Linked DNA regions of Dongshaea marina. The protein of the gene in region 1 interacts with the protein of each later gene in a pairwise test. Links are inferred from orthologs where the notes say so. Each region holds a gene or a part of one and is shown in the gene's direction. Other genes may lie near its edges.

What was found.
Region 2: the proteins of prmA (region 1) and rplK interact in binary tests that used the Escherichia coli proteins (3 or more experiments, as listed by UniProt). The link is inferred for Dongshaea marina from one-to-one orthologs.

What each region holds. Positions count from the first base shown.
Region 1 is NZ_CP028897.1:3,955,256-3,958,476, reverse strand. What follows is about bases 1-2,902. They hold prmA (50S ribosomal protein L11 methyltransferase), read left to right. Parts: upstream 1-963; coding sequence 964-1,842; downstream 1,843-2,902. Other genes in these bases: dusB (tRNA dihydrouridine synthase DusB), read left to right, coding at 2,102-2,902; DB847_RS18495 (hypothetical protein), read right to left, coding at 313-534. Outside these bases: more of dusB, read left to right, coding at 2,903-3,073; DNA-binding transcriptional regulator Fis, read left to right, coding at 3,099-3,221. UniProt on the Escherichia coli protein: Methylates ribosomal protein L11.
Region 2 is NZ_CP028897.1:280,614-283,812, forward strand. What follows is about bases 320-3,199. They hold rplK (50S ribosomal protein L11), read left to right. Parts: upstream 320-1,485; coding sequence 1,486-1,914; downstream 1,915-3,199. Other genes in these bases: secE (preprotein translocase subunit SecE), read left to right, coding at 397-810; nusG (transcription termination/antitermination protein NusG), read left to right, coding at 814-1,356; rplA (50S ribosomal protein L1), read left to right, coding at 1,919-2,623; rplJ (50S ribosomal protein L10), read left to right, coding at 2,872-3,199. UniProt on the Escherichia coli protein: Forms part of the ribosomal stalk which helps the ribosome interact with GTP-bound translation factors.

The sequences.
Region 1 (3,221 bases):
TGAAACATTGATTATCTGCGCAAAAACAGACCTCAGGTTGCGGAGGGGGAGCTGTTGTTGATGTCTGCTTCCAAAGATTACAGATACACAGTAAATCCGAATCTCTTCCATGAGATTTATTTCCAGCTCAACTCCCTGCTTCGCGTGCGTTACCCAGACTGTAACTTCCCCCTGGAGCCTCTGCTGCACAGGTATCTTCCGCTGCCGCTTCCTTTCGGCAGAAGGCCGGTGACGTTGAAAGCCGCACATCTTTAGTAAGGTCAGCCGTTCTGAGACATGAGAGCGGAGGGTACGCCTCCGCAACGGGATAGATCAGCTATTTTCCTGATCGCTGAACTTAAGGGTTGCCAGGATCTGCTGCAGGTAATCACTGCTACTACTTTTATCCTTGTCTAAACAGATGTTGTAAGGTGGGAAAGGTGCGGGATTCTGACAGTTGCTATGTGCCGGTGTCAGGACCGCAGCACTGGCGATGCCTGTGCCCAGCAGACTGGTTGCTAACAATAAGGCGCTGATGAAAAGTCCTTTAATCATCTTGATCATTCCTTTGTTGAGATTGGGGGGATGCCCTGTGATGTCGAGCGTAAATTACGGTATCTGCAGGAAGGGTAGGGGATAAACAGAAAAGATCGGGCTCTACTGTAATTGCCGGGGGAGGTGGTGATGTTGTTGGCATATAGGCGACCTTGATTATCCTTAATCCTGGGTACCACACTCCAGAGGTAACCTGGAAGCGTCTGTGTAGAGAACCTCTGCTGCTTTCCTGCGACAGTTGATGACCGGCTCTCTATCGTTTGGAATGTTAACTCTTTTAAAAGAAAACCCAATAGCCCGAATGAATCAGGGTATACATGTGTGATCTACATCTCGCTTTTGAAATCTTGTTGATTTAATTTTAACCACTGCCCATGTTGCAGCTGCAATGGTAGAATGCGCCCAAAATTTTTTCAGAGTTTTAAACCCATGCCCTGGATACAGATCAAAGTCAATGCCACCGAAGAGAAGGCCGAGAAGCTCGGAACCATGCTTGAGGGGGCTGGCGCCCTGGCCGTTACCTTTGTGGATGCGAAAGATACCCCGGTTTTTGAACCCCTGCCGGGTCAGACCCTGTTATGGGGAGAGACCGATGTGGTTGGCCTGTTTGATGCCGAGATTGACCCGGCTCCCATAGTTACCTTTTTGAAAAAGCATTTCGGCAACGAGATGCGCTATAAGGTCGAGCAACTTGAAGACAAGGATTGGGTGCGCGAGTGGATGGAGCATTTTCATCCGATGCAGTTTGGCGAGCGGCTGTGGATCTGTCCGAGCTGGCGCGATGTGCCCGATCCCGATGCGGTGAATGTGATGTTGGATCCCGGCGTTGCCTTTGGTACCGGCACCCACCCCACCACAGCCCTGTGCCTGAAGTGGCTGGATCAGCAGGATCTTGAGGGCAAAGAGGTGATCGATTTTGGTTGTGGCTCCGGGATCCTGGCGATCGCGGCCCTCAAACTCGGTGCCAAACGGGTGATTGGTATCGATATCGATCCTCAGGCCCTGGCTGCCAGCCGCGACAATGCCGAGCGCAATGGTGTTTCCGAGAACCTTGAGCTCTATCTGCCCGAAGATGTGCCTCAGAACACCAGAGCCGAGCTTTTGGTTGCAAATATTCTTGCCGGTCCTCTGCGTGAATTGGCTCCGGTCATTGCCGGTCATGTATTACCTGAGGGCAAGTTAGCCCTGTCAGGGATCCTTGAGAATCAGGCCCCTGAGTTGTGTGAGCATTACCAGGGTTGGTTTGAGATGGATGCGCCCGAATATCGCGAGGAGTGGGCCCGTCTGAGCGGAAAAAAGCGCTCCTGATCCCGATCTGAGGCCTGTGATTATCGGCTTAGAATGAAGGGGCTTTAAGCGGTAGCTGTTCGCCGGTTAAGCGCTTCGGGGCCTGCAGGTGTTACTTGTTTGTAGCGAAGCGTTACATTTTTATTAGCTGCAAAAAAAGCAACCTTTTTCTTTGTGTTTTTTTTGCGAAAATTGGGGCTTCGCTTAAATTATGACCTTTTCATGAGCACAAAAAACTCGTAATATACGCCTCCTTCGAAGCGTTCATGTTGTGAGTCCCATGCAAATCGGTTCCTTGACAATTGAGTCCCCCGTTGTGGTGGCTCCCATGGCGGGGATCACTGATCAGCCTTTTCGCCGGCTCTGTTTGCGGATGGGGGCTGGCCTGGCAGTGTCTGAGATGTTGCTGGCTAACCCGGATGTCTGGAAAACGGAGAAGTCGCGTAAGCGACTGCAGGATGATGGTGAACAGGATGGGACCATCCGCGGAGTTCAGATCGTAGGATCGGACCCGCAATTGGTCGCTCAAGCTGTGGAGTATGCACAGACCGAGGGAGCCCAGTTGATTGATATCAACATGGGGTGCCCGGTTAAGAAAGTAAATAAGAAGCTGGCAGGCTCAGCACTGTTGCAGTTTCCCGCACTGGTAGAAGAGATTCTGCGAGCCGCGGTGGCTGCATCGGATGTTCCTGTGACCCTTAAGATCCGAACCGGATGGGATCAGGAGCATCGCAATGGTGTTGAGATTGCTCGGCTGGCTGAGGGCTGTGGTATTCAGGCCTTGGCTGTACATGGCAGGACCCGAAGCTGTATGTTCCGGGGCAACGCCGAGTATCAGACGATTCGAGCCATCAAGCAGGCTGTATCGATTCCCGTGATAGCTAACGGTGATATCGATAGCCCGGAAAAGGCTCGGAAAGTCCTTGATGTGACAGGTGCCGATGCCGTTATGGTTGGGCGGGCAGCCCAGGGGGATCCCTGGCTATTCCGTGAAATTTGCCATTATCTTGAGCATGGTGTGGAGTGTGCTCCCCCTCACGAGGCAGAGATCGCCTCTGTGATGGAAGAGCATCTTGAAGCTCTGCACTCTTTTTATGGCGAGTACAAGGGTGTTCGTATAGCCCGTAAGCATATCGGCTGGTACCTGCAGAAGAAGAAAGCCGGATCAGATTTTAGAAGGCAGTTCAATCAGTTGGAGAGCGCCGCTTCGCAGCGTTCGGCATTGAACGACTTTCTAAGTGTAACTAGTTGAATGAATCAATAAGAGCAAAGCGCATATGTTCGAACAAAACCTGACTACTGAAGCATTGGTAACTACAACAACAAACCTTCAGTCAAATGAGCAAACCCAGCGTCCACTCCGTGAATCTGTTCAGCAGGCGCTCAGAAACTACCTGGCT
Region 2 (3,199 bases), 3.7 Mb from region 1 along the record:
TCCCCAGTTCAAATCTGGGTATCAGCACCACTTCTTTTTTCTTTTCTTTTTTCTATTTTTGCACTTTCAAAGCTCCTTCATCACTTGAAGATATTTTCAGCTTTCAGACTGAGATTTTTATCCAACAGGTTGCGAGTTTTAGCTGAATCGGAGAGAAGAAACGAAAGAAAAGCTTCAGCCGGGCATTCGCGGGTTTTAATTCTGCGTAAAGCTCATATAATAGTGAGGTTTTTCTGTCGGTGAAGAATTGAGCACCGGTTAAGGGCGGACAGGCAGGCCCGAAGCTTATCGCAATGCGATCGCCTCGGCTTTGTCGGTTAAACAGATGGTAGATAGGGCGCACTTGCACTGTGCAAGCGATGAGCGTCTCAATCATGTTGAGTACAGGTACGTTGTATGAATGCGAAGACAGAAGGCCAGCAACCCTCCTCTGATAAACTCAAGTGGACTCTGGTTTTTGTTCTGCTAGTGCTGGCGATCGCCGGTAACTGGTATATGGGGTCAAATGCGGCATTGGATACCTTGCCTCTGCAGAGTACAGGTCTGCTGGCGACTCGTATCGTCGGCGTGGTTGTACTGGTTGTGCTGGCACTGCTGGTTGCCTGGACAACGACCAAGGGTAAAGCGACGATCTCATTTGCCAAAGAGTCTCGTCTGGAAATTCGTAAGGTCGTCTGGCCTACACGCCAGGAAGCCGTACAGACGACACTGATCGTTATTGCCATCACCTGCCTGATGGGCTTTTTGATGTTTGTCATCGATGGTGCCCTGGTATGGATCATTGGCCATATTACTGGAGTGAAAGGTTAAGCCATGTCTGAAACAAGAATGAGATGGTATGTTGTTCAGGCCTTTTCCGGCTTTGAATCCCGCGTGGCTAAGTCGCTGCAGGAGCATATCAAGTTACACCAGATGGAAGAGCAGTTCGGTGAAGTGCTGGTCCCAACCGAAGAGGTTGTGGAGATGCGTGCCGGTCAGAAGCGCCGCAGTGAGCGCAAGTTCTTCCCTGGCTATGTCCTGGTACAGATGGTGATGAACGATGAAACCTGGCACCTGGTGCGCAGTGTTCCTCGTGTGATGGGCTTCATCGGTGGTACTTCCGATCGTCCGGCACCTATCTCAGATCAGGAAGCAGAAGCGATCCTCAATCGTCTGCAGGAATCTCACGATAAGCCACGTCCGAAGACTCTGTTTGAGCCGGGTGAAGTGGTTCGTGTTACCGAAGGTCCGTTTGCCGACTTCAACGGTGTTGTTGAAGAGGTGGATTACGAGAAGAGCCGCCTGAAGGTATCGGTTCTGATCTTCGGTCGTTCGACTCCGGTTGAGCTGGAGTTTGGTCAGGTCGAAAAGAGCTGATCAAGAAATAAACACAAGACTTGTCAGGGGGCGCAATTATCCATATAATTGCGGCCCTTTCCATTGGGGAGCTTAAAAGATGCCGTGGTGGTGTCTTAGCGTTTGAACCCAAATAGAGGTAAATCTAAAATGGCTAAGAAAGTCCAAGCTTATATCAAGCTGCAGGTAGCTGCGGGTGCAGCAAACCCTAGTCCTCCCGTTGGTCCAGCACTGGGTCAGCACGGTGTTAACATCATGGAATTCTGTAAGGCGTTCAACGCCCGTACCGACAAGCTGGAAAAAGGCGCGCCGGTTCCTGTTGTTATCACTGTATACAGCGATCGCTCTTTCACTTTCGAGACCAAGACTCCACCTGCTTCCTTCCTGCTGAAGAAAGCTGCTGGCGTTAAGTCTGGCTCTGGTCGCCCTAACACCGACAAGGTGGGTAACGTGACTCGCGCTCAACTGGAAGAGATTGCAGAGATGAAGAAGCCAGACATGACTGGTTCTGACGTTGATGCAATGGTCCGTTGTCTGGAAGGTTCTGCCCGTTCTATGGGCCTGGTAGTGGAGGGTTAAGACCATGGCAAAACTTTCTAAGCGTATTCGCAATATCCGTGAAAAAGTTGAAGTGACTCGTGACTACGAGATCAATGCAGCGATCGACCTGCTCAAGGAGCTGGCTACCGCTAAGTTCGTTGAGAGCGTAGACGTAGCAGTAAACCTGGGTATCGACCCACGTAAATCTGACCAGAACGTACGTGGTGCAACTGTACTGCCTCACGGTACTGGCCGTGAAGTACGTGTTGCTGTGTTCACTCAGGGTGCTAACGCAGAAGCAGCTAAAGAAGCTGGTGCGGACATCGTAGGTATGGACGAGCTGGCAGCTGACGTTAAGAAGGGCGAGATGAACTTTGACGTTGTTATCGCTTCTCCTGACGCTATGCGCGTTGTTGGTCAGCTGGGTCAGATCCTGGGTCCACGCGGCCTGATGCCTAACCCTAAGGTTGGCACTGTAACTCCAAACGTTGCAGAAGCTGTTAAGCAAGCCAAGGCGGGTCAGATCCGTTATCGTAACGATAAGAACGGTATCATCCACACCACTATTGGTAAGGCAGACTTCAACAACGAGCAGCTGAAAGAAAACCTGGAAGCTCTGGTTGTTGCACTGAAGAAGGCTAAGCCTTCCTCAGCTAAGGGTCAGTTCATCCGCAAGGTAAGCATCTCCACCACTATGGGTGCAGGTGTTGCGGTTGACCAGGCGACTCTGGAAACTGCCAACGCTTAATCCGCGGATAGACTTTACAAGGCGTGGGATTTTATTTAAAATCTTGCGCCTTTGATTTGGTTAGGGGTTTCGACTCCTGTCCAAGACCGTAGGTGTCCTTAGGGACTTAATATTCCCTGCGTAGACGGTGCCGTGACCCAGCGAGAAAGATTCTCTTTCTTCTGGTTCGACTGCCACCGTAAGTTCCCGAAAGGGATTGTGTTAGTTCTGGATCCTTTGAGATCCGGGTTGAATCCAGGAGTAAGCCAATGGCATTAAGACTCGAAGACAAGAAGGCAATTGTTGCTGCAGTCAACGAAGCTGCCAAAGGCGCCCTGTCTGCAGTAGTTGCGGATTCCCGTGGCGTAACTGTAGATGCGATGACCGCTCTGCGTCAGCAAGCTCGTGAAGCTGGTGTGTACATGAAAGTTGTACGCAACACTCTGGCTCGCCGCGCAGTAGAAGGGACCGATTACGAATGTCTGAAAGACGTTTTCGTTGGTCCTACTTTGATCGCTTTCTCAAACGAGCACCCAGGTGCGGCCGCTCGTCTGTTTAAAGATTTTGCAAAAAATCAGGAAGCGTTTGAAGTTAAAG